3 linked regions of the Thermochromatium tepidum ATCC 43061 genome follow. The protein of the gene in region 2 interacts with the protein of the main gene of each other region in a pairwise test. Links are inferred from orthologs where the notes say so. Each region holds a gene or a part of one and is shown on either strand. Other genes may lie near its edges.

Region 1 (5,077 bases), 420 kb from region 2 along the record:
TGGGGCGAAAGGCGGCGGCGGTCTCAGGATACTCGGTGACGAAGGTGGAACGCACCTCAGAACCGACCTCGAAGGCGTCGGGGCCGATCGCCGGCCCCATCCAGGCCAACAGCCGTTCAGGCGCGACCACCATGGCCGCCACCGCGCGCTCCAGCACGCCGCCGGCCAGTCCGCGCCAACCGGCATGGACCGCCGCCACGCGCGTGCCCTGCTCGTCACAGAGCAATAACGGCAGACAGTCGGCAGTCATGACGGCGCACACGACGCCGGGCGAGGTCGCGACCGCGGCATCGGCCTCGGGGATGGCCGCAACCGGACATTCGGCCCGCGCGACCTCGCAACCATGGACCTGACGCAGCCACATGGGGGCGGCGGGCAGACCCAAATTTGAGCAGAGGAGGTCGCGATTGCGCGCAACATGACCTGGATCGTCACCGACATGATCGCCGAGATTGAGGCTGGCGAACGGACCCCGGCTGACACCACCCACACGGGTGGTCGAGCAGGCCCGCACCCAGTCCGGTGCCGGCCAGTCAGGAGTGATCAATTCCATCGGTCGCCTTCCAGCGCAACAGATCCAACAGGGCCGCTAGATCGGGGGCCATGGGGATCTCCCAGAGCATCTCGGCGCCAGTGACCGGATGGATGAGTCCGAGACGGATGGCGTGCAAGGCCTGACGCGGAAAACCCTGCAGGGCGGCGGCCAGCTCGGGACGACAGCCGCGCGGGGGACGCGGACGCGCACCATAGGTCGTATCGCCGACCAGCGGATGATGGATATGGGCCATGTGCACCCGGATCTGATGGGTGCGTCCGGTCTCTAGCTCGACCGCCAACAGGGTATGCCCCGGATAGGATTCCAGGACGCGATAATGGGTGATGGCCGCGCGCCCGTTATTGACCACGGCCATCTTGGTACGCTGGGTCGGGTGGCGACCGATGGGTGCCTCGACCCGCCCGCCCGCGACCAGGGTGCCCAGCACCAGCGCCCGATATTCGCGATGCACGATCCGCCGCCGAAGCTGCTCAACCAACGCATGATGGGCTTGGAGTGTACGCGCAACCACCATCAGACCCGTGGTGTCCTTGTCGAGCCGATGCACGATCCCGGCGCGCGGCAGGGCCGAAAGCTCAGGGGCCCGATGCAGCAAGGCGTTTTGAAGTGTGCCGTCCGGATTGCCGGCCGCCGGATGTACGACCAGACCGGCGGGTTTATTGATCACCAGCAGATGCGCGTCCTCGTAGACCAGATCGAGCGCAATCGCCTGTGGCTGATGCGTATCGACTGCCGCCAATTCGGCCTCGATCCGGATCGACTCACCACCCCAGACCTTGTCGCGCACTCGACAGGGCCGATCGTCGACCAGCACCTGGCCGGCCTCGATCCAGCGCTGGAGCCGCCCACGCGAGAACTCCGGCAACAACCTTGCCAGCACACGGTCGAGCCGGTCGCCGGCGAGATCGGGATCGACCCGGAGCGAACGGCGGACGGTTTCGGTGGAAATCGAGCTCATTCAGTCCGTATCCAGTCCATCAGAGACCAGACCCCGCAGACCCAAGGCTTAAGCACACTCGCCAAGACAGGGGTTCGGGTATACTGGAACCGTTTTGAAACAGATACTCATGCAACATGTCACGAACCTTAACACGATTGACCGCACTCCTGCTCGCCGTGACGCTAGCCGGGTGCGGGATCTTCGGCAAGGAAATCGATGAAACTGAGGGCTGGAGTGCCGCTAAGCTCTATGCCGAGGCCGCCGCGGAACTCGACTCAGGCTCCTACAAACGCGCCATCGAGCTCTATGAGAAGCTTGAGGCCCGCTATCCCTTCGGGCGCTACGCCATGCAGGCGCAACTGGATGTCGCCTACGCCTATTATCGTGCCGATGAACCTGAGGACGCATTGGCGGCGGCGGATCGTTTCATCAAGCTCTATCCCCAGAACCCCTATGTCGATTATGCCTATTACCTCAAGGGCATCGTCAACTACAACCGCAGCATTGGCTTCCTCGACCGCTTCATCCCGACCGACGCCTCACAGCGCGATCCAGGCTCGGCCATGGATGCCTTCAAGGACTTTGCGGTGCTGGTCGAACGCTTCCCGAACAGCAAGTACGCCGAGGATGCACGCCAGCGCATGGTCTATCTACGTAACAACCTGGCCATGAACGAGGTCAATGTCGCACGCTATTACATGAAGCGCGGGGCCTATCTGGCGGCGGCCAATCGCGCCAACTACGTCATCCAACATTATCAGCGCACCAGCGCCGTGGACGATGCGCTGGAGGTGCTGATCGACGCCTATCGCGCCCTCGGCAAGGATGATCTCGCGGCCGATGTCAAGCGGGTGCTTGACCTCAACCGTCAGCAGGGGCGTTTTGTCCCCGACGAGATCCGGCCCGAAAAGGTCGATCTAGCGCGCCGAATCTGGGACTCGCTCCAACTCGATCGCAACTAAGTCCGGGGCGAGCCGGCTAGATCGCGACCTCGTTCTCCTCTCCAGTGCGGATGCGCACCACGCGCGTCACCTCTGAGACGAAGATCTTGCCGTCACCGATCTTGCCGGTGCGCGCGGCTGTGGTGATGGCATTGATGCACTCCTCGACCTGATCATCGGCCAGTATCAGCTCGATCTTGATCTTGGGGAGGAAATCGACCACGTACTCCGCCCCGCGATAGAGCTCGGTGTGGCCCTTTTGTCGGCCGAAGCCCTTGACCTCGATCGCCGTCATGCCCGTGATGCCGACCGCCGACAGCGCCTCGCGCACGTCGTCTAGCTTGAAGGGTTTGATGATCGCCTCGACCTTTTTCATGCCGCTCTCCCGTAAGCCGTATCCGCTAAAAATCAATCAGGGATCAGTATAAATTGGCCTCGGGGGGTATGAACAGCGCGCTGGGGAGGCACCGCTCATCAGTGTCTGAGAAGACCTGGTCAATGCCCTGAAATCTCAGTCATGTCCAGGCCGTCACCGCCGGTGTGGTTCTCCCCGTCTGACCCGGCTCGTGTCATGCGTTTAGGGTCGCGCCTGAGCCCCAAGGAAGTGCTGATCATCGACTTGCCGCCGCTGGATGAGGTGGTGCGCGCCAAGCGGACGCAGCGTTCGGAGTGGATCACCAAAGCCAGTCACCACGCCGACCCCGCGCCATTCATAGACCCTCCGCAAGGAAACCCGCGACTTGAGTCGCGGGAGGAATGGCGGGTGCGCGAAGCGCACCATGTGGTGTATAATACAGTGTGGTCTCCGGGCGCACGCCGACTGCAACGCCAGTCGAAACCTGGCCCGGATTGGCAGCGGAGCCCCGCTACCAAGGGCGGCTGTAAACACGCCCAATGTTGGGGATGTGGTCAACCATGTTTGCTGCGTCTCACAATAAAGCCTTCGACTTCAGTCGAGGGTTGTTTACTTGCCACCCATGTCATGGCAAAGTTGGCGCGCGCCCGACCGATGGCGCGAATCATCTGCCGCCCATCGGCACAATCGAGACAAACGCCTGTTCTAAACGGGGGCGCGTCTTGGCAATGCCCTGGTTAAATCGCTGTCGTGCCTCGGACAACGGCTTGTTGCGCTGCCCTTTGCGCTGGTCCGGTCCGGTCGCCGTTCGCTTTAAACCAGGCTTCGTGTTCCTCAGACGGGTTCCTGTCACCGGTAGGATAGTGACCGTCGGCTGTTCCACACAGTGATCGGCCTGGATCACCAGTGCCGGTACGAACGTCGCTGTCATGGGGCTATGACACACAACAGGCCGCAACCGCTTCAATGCGGGCGATGGACCATGAGCGCGAGCCGGCTGCGATAGCTCAGATCCTCGATGTTCAGGCGGATGTGATGGTCGCAATGGGCCTGACGGCAGCGCGCGATCGCGCCATGCACGGCGTCCATGTCGCCGTCGTAACAGCTCGGCGGCTCCCAGAGCTTCCAGGTGGTGTATCTGGGCTGGATCTGCTCGGTATGTTCGATGGAGATGATGCAGCCACGATGCAGACAGGATTCAAGCCGACTGAGCATCCTGCACTCGGCCGGCTGGAGATGCGCCTCATCATGGAACTGAACGGCATGAATGACGACTGTCGATGCGTTCTGGACGATGGCGACGGTTGACATCGGAACACCTCTCTCGATCGGATTTGAATCAGCGGGAAAGCCGGACGGCTTCTGCTGTCGAGTCTCAAGCGTAGTTTCTGAGTGCAAATATCGGAAATTGCGATCGTCCGCAATCCGCATCGAATCTGGTCGATGTCTCCGCCGCCTGCCGCCCTTAGGCCAAGGCCGCCTCCGGCTTGGTCAAGGGATCCAGACGCGGACTCGCTGCCAGCAAGGTCTCGGCCCGCGCCAGCGCGGCCTCGGTGGTCGCGACCACCTGATCGGCCGGCAGCCGCGCCATGATCCCCAGCCGGTCGAGCCGCTGCCGAACCTCGCCATCCTTGACAGCAATCACCACCTGTCGTCCAGCGGCGAGATCCTCCAGGATCATCTTTTCCAGCGCCAAGGAGGACGACACCCCAAGCAAGGGGACCGCGGTGAAGTCCATGACCAGCACCTCGTGGTCCTCCAGGATCGCATGCTGACGCGCGATCGCCTTGGCCAGACCGAAGATGAGCGGACCGCCAAGCGTCAAGAGTAGGATGCGGCCATTGGCGCGCTCCAGCACCGCCTGGGCGTCGAGCGTCAGGTTCTCGTGTTCGCCCGGGTGCTGGATCGCGCGCACCGAACGGCTCTGGAGCCGGCTTAGCCGATCGATGGTCAGGACGTTGGCGACGAAGACCCCGACCGCCACCGCCCAGATCAGATCGACGAACACCGTGAGTGCGATCACGCCATACATGATCAGGGTCGCACGCGGCGAGACGCGATGGGCCCGCTTGAGGAACGACCAGTCGATGATGTCCAGCCCCACCTTGAAGGCGATACCGGCCAGCACCGCGAGCGGGATCTGGGAGGTCAGACCGGCGGCCCAGAGCACCACGACCAGCAGGATCAGGGCGCGCGTGATGCCGGAGAGCGCGCTGCGCGCCCCGGTCTGGATATTGACCACGGTGCCCATGGTCGCACCGGCACCGGCGATGCCACCGCAGAGT
Region 2 (5,565 bases):
GGGGATCGGCGGACAGCCGGGGACATTGATGACCGGCTTGTCCCGAACCAGCTCCCTGACCGACAGGGCACCGGTCGGGTTGGGCCGTGCCTGGGGCAGACCACCGAAGGCGGCACAGGTACCGACCGCGATCACGGCGACGGCATGCTCGACCGTTTCCATCAGGATGTCGTAATTACTGTGACCTGCGATGGTCGAGAAGCCCGGATTGGATTTAGGACCTGGGATGGAACCGTCGACGATCACCAGATACTGGCCCTTGTTCTCTTCCATCGCCTGGATGCGTGCTTCCTCGGCGGCATCACCGGACGCGGCCTGGAGCGTGTGGTGATAATCCAGCGAGATAAAATCAAGGATCAGGTCTTCGAGCGTCGGTGCATGGGCGCGGGTCAGGGATTCGGTACAGCCGGTGCATTCCTGAAACGACAGCCAGATGACCGAGGGGCGGCGTGCCTGCTCTAGTGCAGCGGCGATGGTCGGTACCATGCTTGGCGGCAGGGCCATCAGCGAGGCGGTCGTGGCACAGAGCTTGAGAAATCCGCGACGCGACAGGCCATGATCGCGCAGGCTCTCGCCCAGTGTCTTATCGGGTTTCTTGCGCATGGTCCCTCCTCTCGGGTGTCAGGACGAAGGTGGCGAAGCGTTCAGCGTGGTATCCAGGCCAGACTCGGCGAGTCGTGCATTGAGCGCACTGAGCGACTCGGCGAGATCCTCCGGGTGCGGACGCAGGATCTCGGGGATGGCGGCGATCTCGACCTGATAGCTCAGGCGCTGATCTTCCAGGCTGCGGTAGTCGACCAGCCAGACACCGGGGATGGCGGTTTCTTGGATCAGGGTCGGGCCGAGCGCCTCGACGCGCGCCTGGACCTCGCCCGAACCGAGCACGGCGGTCAGACGTTCCAGATCGCCCGGACCAAAGGGCATGGAGTGGAGGTCGATGCACGTCGACTCGCCGCTGGCGAGCAGACGTTCGAGCGCGTGACGGACCTCGTACAAGATGGAGAGCACCTGCCCGTGTTCGGGCGTGGCTCCAGGGCAGGAACCACCCGGCGCGGGCGGATCGATCTTGGGTTCCAGGCTGGACATGACCACTCCATCTCGATGTCGATGGAGTGGATTCTAAGACGGTCCAGGGATTTTTGATTTGACCTGGAGCAGGTATTTTAGCATTTAATCGAGTCGTGATATCTCGATGGTCTAGTAACCGCGAAAATACCAGAGATTGTCCCAGCCCGGCGGTGAGACGGGTGGCGGCCCGGGCGGCAACAGAGGTTCTGACCGTCCGGAGACCTCGGATCCATCCTCGGGGAAAGGAAGAAGCGGTCCCCAGACCTCAGGTCCGAGTCGACGAAAGACCTCGAGATCCTGATCGATGCGCTCCTGACGCTCAGCGCGACGGCGGCGCAGATCCTCTTCCCAGTTCTCTTGCTGTATGGCCCCACGCGGATGAAGGAGACGGTGGCGTTGTTCATGCTGCTCACGTACCGCCGACCGTCGCGCCTCCCAGGCCTCACGCTGGGCGCGCACCTCGTCGAGCCAGGATGATACCTGATTGGGTTGAATCTCGCCTGTCAACGCCGGATTAGGCCCCCGGGCCGCCGGCTCAGCGAATGCGCTTTCGACACCCAGCAGCAGTCCGCCGCACAGCAGACAGACCGCTGCCGAAGCGCGACCGCCTCCGAGCCGCATCGCTTCAAACGGAATGGGACGCTTCGAGTCGATCATGGATCTCGCGCCTCAGGCAGGACAGCACCTGTTCGCAGGTGATGGGCGTCTCCTCGGCGGTGGTGATGAAGAAGACATCGTCGACCTCGGCGCCGACGGTGGCGATCTTGGCGTTCTGCAGCCGGATACCGCACTGCTCGAATACGGCCCCGACCTCGGCCAGCAGCCCCGGACGGTCGAGGGTCGTCAGACGCATGATGGTACGCTGGTTGGGCTCGTCGACGGAAAAACAGACCCGCGTCTCGATCGGAAAATGTCGGTGCCGGCGCGAAGGCGTGCGCGTGACCTGAATCCGGGCCTGACTCGGCTCAGTGAGACGCGCGGCGAGCTGCTCGCGCACCTCGCTGAGTCGGGCGGGATTGTTGAGCAGGGTGCCGCCCTGATCGAGCACCTGATAGCTGTTGACCACCATGCCATCGCTGGTGGTCATGACACGCGCATCCATGACGCTCAGACCCATCTGATCGAGTGCGGCCGTGGTACGGGCGAACAGATTGTCGCGATTGCGCGAGTAGATGAAGATCTCGCTGCCACCGCGCGCTGTGATCGGGCGGATGTCGACCACTGGCCGGTCCACAGCGCCGGCCTCCAAAATGCGTCTGGTCTGCCAAGCGATCTCGTCGGGTGAATTGTAAATAAAAAAGTCGTGGTTGAAACGCTGCCAAAGTGCCTGACAGGCGTCCGCTTTGATACCATGGCGCGCCACTAGCCGCAGACTCTCGGCCTGCTTTTGGGCGATGAGCTCGTCCTGGGCCTGGGGGTTGTCGAGTCCACGCAGCAGGGCGCGCCTGGCGCTGTAGTAGAGCTCGCGCAGCAGGGCATCGAGCCAGCTGTTCCAGCGTCCCGGATTGGTGGCCCGTGCATCGGCCACGGTCAGTAGATAGAGATAATCGAGCCGGGTCTGATCGCCGATCAGGGCGGCGAAGGACTGGATGACCTCCGGATCGCTGATGTCCTTGCGCTGGGCGGTCATGGACATCACCAGATGGTGCTCGACCAGCCAGGACACCAAGCGACTGTCGAAGTCGCTCAGACCATGGTGCCGACAGAAGTCCCAGGCCTCGCGCGCGCCCAGGAGCGAGTGATCGCCGCTCCGGCCCTTGGCGATGTCATGAAAGAGTCCAGCCAGATAGAGCAGTTCCAATTTGGGGATGCGCCGTGCCAGGGCACTACAGAGCGGCAGCTCTTCATCGTACTCGGGGATGACGAAACGGCGCAGATTGCGGATCAGCATCAGGGTGTGCTCATCGACCGTATAGACATGCAATAGGTCGTACTGCATCCGCCCGACGATGTTGGCGAAGGCCGGGATATAGGCCGGTAACACCCCGTAACGACTCATGCGGCGCAGGGCATGGGTGAGCCCGGAGGGCTCGCGCAGGATCTCCATGAACAGACTCCGTGCCCGGAGATCGGCCCGAAAGGCGTCGTCGATGCGATGGCGGTTCTCGCGGATCAGGCGGATGGTGCTCGCGCGTACCCCTTGCAGCTCGGGATGGGTCTGGAGGATGTGAAAGACCTCCAGCAAGGCGATCGGGGTGCGCTGAAACACGCTCGGCGAGGTGACCTCCAGATAGCCGCAACGTGACTGGAAACGCTTGTTGATCGGCACCGGCGGGCCGAGATCGTCGTGCAGCCGGATCGCCTCGCCGAAGAGCTGCAACAGCATCTCATTGAGCTGGTTGAGCTCCTGGACGGTGCGGTAGTACTGCTGCATGAACTGCTCGACGGCCAGATTGTTCTCGCCGTCGCTGAAACCGAACTGACGCGCCAGGGTAAGCTGATGATCGAACAGCAGCCGGTCTTCATGCCGTCCAGCCAAGCGGTGGAGGGCAAAGCGGATGCGCCATAGCAGGGTCTGGCCATCGATCAGGGTCTGATGCTCGGATTCGGTCAGGAAGCCGTGGTCGACCAGCTCGTGTAGGGTCTCGGCACCGAAATGCCGCTTGGCCACCCAGGCGATCGTCTGGATATCCCTGAGTCCGCCGGGGTTTTCCTTGATGTTGGGTTCAAGGTTGTAGGCGGTGTCGCCATACTTGAGCCAGCGTGCACGCTGCTCTTGGGTCTTGGCGGCGAAGAAGCGCTCGCTGTCCCAGAGACGATCGGGCCCGGTGGCCACGCGCATCTGCTGAAACAGCGTCTCTGAGCCGGCCAGCCAGCGCGCCTCGAGCAGATTGGTCATGATCGTGACGTCGTCTGCGGCCGCGCGCGCACACTCCTCGACGGTGCGGACACTGTGACCGATCTCCAGTCCGAGATCCCACAGCAGTGTCAACAGGTGTTCGATGGACTCGATCAGCGATGGTGCAGACGCGTCCTCGATCAGGATCAGGATGTCGATGTCAGAGGCCGGATGGAGCTCGCGTCGTCCATAGCCGCCGACCGCCACGAGCGCCGCCGCGGAGGATTCGCTCAGATGCAGGGTCCAGACATCACGCAAGACGGCGTCGATGAGTTCGCTCAGCTCACGGACCAGGCAAGTCACCGGGACGCCCTCGTCATAGCGACGATAGAGTCTTTCCTTGCCTGTCTTCAACCGCTCCTTAAAAAAGTGCAGCGAGTCTGACGGCAAGCGCCGTGGCTCGACCGGCACTTGGGCGGCGCACTGGGTCATGAGGTCGCCCGTGCCGCGCGCTCGGCGGCGCCCAGGGTCAGGATCTCGTGGCCCGTCTCCGTGACCAGTACGGTGTGCTCCCACTGGGCCGACAGACTGCGATCCTTGGTGACGACGGTCCAGCCGTCCGGCAGGACCTTGATGAAGCGTTTGCCGGCATTGACCATGGGTTCAATGGTAAAGCACATCCCCGGTTTGAGCCGCAATCCCTCTCCGGGCTTGCCATAATGCAGTACCTGGGGGTCTTCGTGGAATTCCTCACCGATACCATGTCCGCAATATTCGCGCACCACCGAATAGCCCTGGGACTCGACAAAGCGCTGAATGGCGTACCCGATGTCGCCGAGCGTGGCCTCCGGCCTGACGGCAGCGATTCCGAGCATCATCGCCTGCTGCGTGACGGTCACCAGCCGACGCGCCAGAATGGACGGCTCGCCGACGAAGAACATCCGGCTGGTGTCGCCGTGATAGCCGTTTTTGATGACGGTGACGTCGATATTGATGATATCGCCCTTCTTGAGACGCTTATTGCTTGGGATACCGTGACAGACTTGATGGTTGACCGAGGTGCAGATCGACTTTGGGAAACCGCGATAGTCGAGCGGGGCCGGGATGGCGCCCTGATAATCGACGATGTAGTCGTGACAGATCCGATCGAGCTCCTCGGTGGTGACTCCGGGTTGGACATGGGGCTCGATCATATCGAGCACATCAGCGGCCAGACGTCCGGCGAGACGCATCTTCTCGATCGCCTCGGGGGTCTTGATCCGTACATTCATCTTGCGATTGGAAGCATCCACGGTCTTTGGTGTGACGTTCGGGTATTTGCCCATGTGTAACGGTCTATGGTATAAGGGGCAGCGCCCTGTCGCAATCGACAACCAGCCACCCTCCATTCAGGGTGGGGGCGTGCGACAGTGACACCAAGGCGGAACTTCTAGTTTCCCCTCTTTAATTTGTTTGAGCCTTCGGCCAGGCCCGTCTGTCTTGATCGCAAAGATCGATAGACGCCCTGATCCATCCACACACGCGCCGTCACAGATGACTGGGTGCCCATTGACGCGGGTTGTCGCCTGGGGTGCGTGGAGGTCCAACCCAATCATTATCCTTAAGGAAGCCAAAGATCGTGAGCAACGTCACCATGCGCCAGATGCTGGAGGCCGGCGTCCATTTCGGCCACCAGACCCGTTACTGGAACCCCAAGATGGGGGCCTTTATCTTCGGGC
Region 3 (5,282 bases), 1.5 Mb from region 2 along the record:
CGCGGATAGCCACGGCCATCCGGGGTCTCATGATGCTCTTCGACCAGAGACAGCCAGGTCTCGTCGCTCACCCCCAGCCGACGCAGGCTCTTGGCACCCTCGATCGGGTGTTGCTCGATCGCGCGGCGTTGCTCGACATCCGGGGGCCGGACCTGAGCCGTGAGCTGATCCTGCAAGGCACGCATCGCGATATTCATCGTCAGCGCGGCCCGAGTCAGCGCCTGGAGTCGTTCGCCCTGGATGCCGGCGGGCGGACCCACCAGCTGACAGGTCACAGCCGCTAGCAGTGCATGAGAGACACTATAACCATGGCGTGGATCATGAAGCATCTGTACGAGTACGAACAGACTGTCATCGGGATGTTCCGCCAGGGCTTGGGTCAGCGTGCTTTCGAGCCGAGCAAGTTGAGTTTGGAGATCCGGACCATTGACGGAGTCGGGACTGAGTTTCTGGAGCCGTCGATGCAGCGCCGGCCATAGATCCACAGGCTTCAGTTCGGATATCGGTTGGATGGCGTCACCGTCGAGTGTTGACATGGTCGGGGCGCTGATGGATAGCGACGTCCGTATTCTAAACCGGCATGGTCAAACTGTGCTCCTTGTGGTAAGTCCCGATCTTGATCGATTGGTTGCGCGCGAACAAGGGCGATGAAGCAGGCACTGGCTTACATGGCTCTGATGGACAAAAGAATGGGGCCGAATGGCCCCAAAATCACAACAACAGTCGAGGCATGATGAAGGCACCCCGATCTCGGGAGTGTGGACGGATAGCGCCGACCGCCCTTGGGCGCCGATTAGAGGATGTAGCCGCGCTCGTCGTGCTGTGACAGATCCAGGCCCATGGTCTCCTCTTCCTCGGTGACGCGCAGACCCAGGGTGGACTTCACTGTCAGCAGGATCAGCAAACTGAGCACGCCGCCATAAACCAGGGTCGCCAGGACCGAGACGATCTGGATCAGCACCTGGGCCCCCATGGTCTCGATGCCTTCGGCCAAACCCGAGCCGCCCAGGAGCGGGGAGGCGAAGACACCGGTCAGGATGGCGCCGACGATACCGGCCACGCCATGCACGCCCCAGACGTCGAGCGAGTCGTCGTAGCCAAGTTTGCGCTTGAGCTTGGTTGAGGCGATGAAGGCTAAGAAAGCACCGGCACAGCCGATGGCGATCGCCCCCATGGGGCCGGCGGTACCCGAGGCCGGGGTGATGGCGACCAGCCCGGCGACCGCCCCGGTGGCGATACCCAACACCGAGGGTTTACCGTGATTGATCCACTCGGCGAACATCCAGGTCAGGGCTGCCGTGGCCGTGGCCAGTTGGGTGACCGTCAGCGCCATGCCGGCGGTGCCGTCGGCAGCGAGTTCCGAACCCGCATTGAAGCCAAACCAGCCGATCCAGAGCATCGAGGCCCCCATCACGGTCAGACCCAGGTTGTGCGGCGGCATGGCGGTTCCCGGATAGCCCTTGCGTGGACCGAGTACGAGCGCAGCCATCAGACCAGCGATACCGGCATTGATGTGGACCACGGTGCCGCCGGCAAAATCGATCGCGCCGCCGCCTTCCGCGGTGAATCCAAGGATGGCGCCCAGATTGGCGATCCAGCCACCGCCCCACACCCAGTGCCAGATCGGGACATAGACCAGGGTCAACCACAGCGCCATGAACACCAGCATGGCCGAGAACTTCATGCGCTCGGCAAAGGCGCCGACGATGAGCGCTGGGGTGATGATGGCAAAGGTCATCTGGAAGGTCATGTAGAGCGACTCTGGGATGGTGCCGTTGATCGAGTCGATCGTCAGGCCCGAGAGGAAGAGCCTCTCGAAGCCGCCGATGAGCCACTGCAAGGAGCCACCGTCGGTATAGGCCAGGCTATAGCCATAGATGGCCCACAGCAGGCTCATCATGGCGGTGATGACAAAGCACTGCATGAGTACCGATAGGACGTTCTTGGCACGCACCAGACCGGCATAAAACAGCGACAGCCCGGGGATGGTCATGAACAACACCAGCGCAGTGGCGGTCAGCATCCAGGCCGTATCGCCGGAGTCGAGCCTTGGCGTTTCTTCCTGACCCAGAACCAGGAAGGGCACGAGTCCCAAGCCGACCGCAAGCAGCAGTCGGAGGCGTTTGGAAAAGGGCGTCGATCTCATATTAGAACTCTCAATAAAGTCTTGATCAGAGTGCGTCCGCGCCGGTCTCGCCGGTGCGGATCCGGATGACCTGATCGAGCGCGAAGACAAAGATCTTGCCGTCGCCGATCTTGCCGGTGCGCGCGGCCTTGCTGACGGCCTCGATCACCTGATCGACCCTGGCATCTTCGACGGCGATCTCGACCTTGATCTTGGGCAGGAAGTCCACGACATATTCGGCGCCGCGATAGAGTTCGGTGTGGCCCTTCTGGCGACCGAAGCCCTTGACCTCGGTGACCGTGATCCCGGAGACGCCGAGGTCGCCGAGCGCCTCACGCACGTCATCGAGCTTGAAGGGTTTGATGATGGCTGAAACCAGTTTCATGGTGGTTTGACTCCTTGCAGTGGGAACCCAAGGCTTGGACACCCAGACGACTAAGGCGAACGCGCTCAGAACTCTTTCAGCCAGCCGACCCAGACCCTGGGGTCGTCGTCATAGGTGTCGCGTCCGATCTGGTCGTAGTTGAGGCTGAAGGTACCGAAGTCACCAGCCTTGCGGCTGAGCGTCACACCCCAGTGTGCATAGTCGTTGCCGCCCTCGTTGTAGCGGAAGTCGTAATAGCCGCCGCGTAGGCTCAGACCCAGTTCAAAGGGCAGCTCGAAATCGAGGCTGGCGTGGTAGTAGAGATCGCCCTCGATGTAAGTCGACTCGCCGTCGGCGACGCCATCGGCATCGTCGGCCTGACCATAGAGGGTGTAATCGACGCCGGCGGTCAGCCACTTGTAGGTGGCGCTTGCCCCGATCTCGGAAAAGTCGGAATCGCGCCCGTCTGGATAGGCGTAGTAGATGAGCTTGAGTGCGTAGCTTAAGTCGTCGCTGATCGAGCCGCCGAATCCCGTGTAGAAATCGAGCTCATAGTTGATGTCATTGATGTCGTCGCCGAAGTCCACGTTCGAGACCCAGGTGCCGGCCGAAAAACCGCTCTCGTGGGCATAATCCAGACCGCCCTGGATGGCCGGACCATCTTGGGTCTGGCTCTGGCCGCGCCAGATGTAGTTGCTGACGGCGCCGAGGTTGGCGCTGACCGAGTGCGTTTTTGCAGCGAGTGCGACCTGCGAGGCGCTCGCGCCCACGACTAGGAGGCCGGATGCAACGAGCGCGCTTATTCTCTGTGTCTTCATGGAGGTTCCCTCGTGCTGGGTTGTCGTTGGATGGGGTTGGTCGATCAGGGACGTCTTCGGCTCGAGCAAAGGACGGTTCGATCCAGGTGGTCCCGGCTGCCTATCGCCAAACAAAGCAGAGAACATGCCATCGATCATCAAAACCTGGATTTGACCGCCGGGCGGTGCGGCCTGGCCGGGATGTCACCAAGGTCTGGGAAGGATTCCTGAAGGCCGTGGCGTCTTGGTTTCAGGCGGCTTTAGCGCGTCTGCTTGGATGCTTTTTAGCCTCATGTGCGAAGGCCACACCAGATGGTTGCACCAACATGAGGCGTGCTGGCCCGGTCGAGTCGGGTGGATGCTCGTTCGTGGAGCGGGGCTAAATGCAAGACGGTTCGCGAACACGCCCCTATAATGCCCGATCGAGGTCGCTTTCGATCCTAGCTCTCTATTCCAAGCCCATTTAAGGTCTTCAGACGATGTTGGACCCAAAACACTTCGATGATCTGTTCCAGCGCCTGTCTTCGGCCATGCCGAAGGGGCTCCAGGTCTTGCAGGAGGATATCAACCGCAATCTACGCGCATCGCTGGAAGCGGGGCTGTCGCGTCTCGATCTGGTCACGCGTGAGGAGTTCGACGTGCAGTCGGCGGTGCTGGCGCGCACGCGCGCGAAGCTTTCGATGCTGGAGTCGCGGGTGGCGGCCCTGGAGCAAGCCTTGGCGGCGTCCGGGGATCGAACCGGCTGATTGCGGGGCGGGTCTTGGCCCTCTGTATCCTTTACAGCCGTGGGCGGTTTGGGATCGAGGCGCCGCCGGTCACGGTCGAGGTTCAGCTCTCGGGCGGACTGCCGGCGATATCGATCGTCGGTCTGCCCGAGATGGCGGTGCGCGAGAGCAAGGACCGGGTGCATGGCGCGCTCGTCAACAACAAATTCCAGACCCCCAATGGGCGGGTCACGATCAATCTCGCACCTGCGGATCTGCCCAAAGAGGGCGGGCGTTTCGATCTGCCGATCGCGCTCGGTATCCTGGGGGCCTCAGGCCAGCTCCAGACCGAGACGCTCGAACGCTATGAGTTCATCGGCGAGTTGGCGCTTTCCGGCGAGTTGCGTCCGGTCCAGGGTGTGCTGCCCATTGCCTTGGCGACCCGCGCGTCTGGGCGGGCGCTGATCCTGCCCCGCGCCAATGCTGCCGAGGCGGCCCTGGTCGAGGGGCTCGAGGTGCGCCCGGCCACGCATCTGCGCGCGGTCTGCGCCCATCTCGACGGGATTGAGCCACTGCCGCTCCAATCTGGCTCAGAACGCATCCAGGCCCAGCCTGTCTATCCGGATCTGGCCGATGTGCGCGGTCAGGAGCACGGCAAGCGCGGGTTGGAGATCGCTGCCGCCGGAAGGCACTCGATCCTGATGATCGGGCCGCCCGGTGCCGGCAAGTCCATGCTGGCGATGCGCCTGCCCGGGTTGCTGCCGCCCTTGAGCGAATCCGAGGCGCTGGAGGCAGCGACGATCCGCTCGGTCGGTGGGCGTGACCCCTTCGATCCGTCGCGCTGGCTGGAGCGCCCCTTCCGCTCACCGCATCACACGGCCTCGGCGGCGGCCCTGGTCGGCGGTGGCACCCAGCCACGACCGGGCGAGATCTCCCTGGCGCATCATGGCGTGCTCTTTCTCGACGAGCTGCCTGAGTTTGATCGTCGGGTGCTGGAAGTGCTGCGCGAGCCGCTGGAGGCGGGCTGGATCGACATCGCGCGTGCGGCACGTCAGGTGCGTTTCCCTGCGCGGTTCCAGATGGTCGCGGCCATGAATCCCTGTCCTTGTGGTTATCTGGGCGACAGTACCGGGCGCTGCCGTTGCAGTCCAGACCAGGTGGCGCGTTACCGCCGGCGTCTGTCCGGTCCGCTGCTCGATCGCATCGATCTGCATGTCGAGGTCTTGCGCCTGGACGTGGAGCAGCTCACCAGACCGGCGGCGCGCGCGACCGAGACCACGGCCCAGGTGCGC

What was found.
Region 1: the proteins of glnD (region 2) and E6P07_RS02110 interact in binary tests that used the Escherichia coli proteins (3 or more experiments, as listed by UniProt). The link is inferred for Thermochromatium tepidum ATCC 43061 from one-to-one orthologs.
Region 3: the proteins of glnD (region 2) and glnK interact in binary tests that used the Escherichia coli proteins (3 or more experiments, as listed by UniProt). The link is inferred for Thermochromatium tepidum ATCC 43061 from one-to-one orthologs.

The regions. Positions count from the first base shown.
Region 1 is NZ_CP039268.1:442,690-447,766, reverse strand. Bases 1,145-3,902 are described here. They hold E6P07_RS02110 (P-II family nitrogen regulator), read right to left. Parts: upstream 2,814-3,902; coding sequence 2,475-2,813; downstream 1,145-2,474. Other genes in these bases: E6P07_RS02105 (ribulose bisphosphate carboxylase small subunit), read right to left, coding at 3,756-3,902; E6P07_RS02115 (outer membrane protein assembly factor BamD), read left to right, coding at 1,631-2,458; rluD (23S rRNA pseudouridine(1911/1915/1917) synthase RluD), read right to left, coding at 1,145-1,514. Outside these bases: peptidoglycan editing factor PgeF, read right to left, coding at 1-553; more of rluD, read right to left, coding at 534-1,144; more of E6P07_RS02105, read right to left, coding at 3,903-4,103; E6P07_RS02100 (SulP family inorganic anion transporter), read right to left, coding at 4,258-5,077. UniProt on the Escherichia coli protein: P-II indirectly controls the transcription of the glutamine synthetase gene (glnA). P-II prevents NR-II-catalyzed conversion of NR-I to NR-I-phosphate, the transcriptional activator of GlnA. When P-II is uridylylated to P-II-UMP, these events are reversed.
Region 2 is NZ_CP039268.1:20,931-26,495, reverse strand. The notes cover bases 1,494-4,739. They hold glnD ([protein-PII] uridylyltransferase), read right to left. Parts: upstream 4,340-4,739; coding sequence 1,694-4,339; downstream 1,494-1,693. Other genes in these bases: map (type I methionyl aminopeptidase), read right to left, coding at 4,336-4,739; E6P07_RS00120 (hypothetical protein), read right to left, coding at 1,494-1,725. In the rest of the region: E6P07_RS00130 (hydrogenase small subunit), read right to left, coding at 1-603; E6P07_RS00125 (hydrogenase expression/formation protein), read right to left, coding at 622-1,086; more of E6P07_RS00120, read right to left, coding at 1,198-1,493; more of map, read right to left, coding at 4,740-5,118; rpsB (30S ribosomal protein S2), read left to right, coding at 5,481-5,565.
Region 3 is NZ_CP039268.1:1,565,725-1,571,006, reverse strand. What follows is about bases 842-3,804. They hold glnK (P-II family nitrogen regulator), read right to left. Parts: upstream 2,511-3,804; coding sequence 2,172-2,510; downstream 842-2,171. Other genes in these bases: ubiK (ubiquinone biosynthesis accessory factor UbiK), read left to right, coding at 3,766-3,804; E6P07_RS07100 (TorF family putative porin), read right to left, coding at 2,576-3,307; E6P07_RS07110 (ammonium transporter), read right to left, coding at 842-2,146. Also shown: E6P07_RS07115 (HD-GYP domain-containing protein), read right to left, coding at 1-536; more of E6P07_RS07110, read right to left, coding at 794-841; more of ubiK, read left to right, coding at 3,805-4,032; E6P07_RS07090 (YifB family Mg chelatase-like AAA ATPase), read left to right, coding at 4,047-5,282. UniProt on the Escherichia coli protein: Involved in the regulation of nitrogen metabolism. Regulates the activity of its targets by protein-protein interaction in response to the nitrogen status of the cell.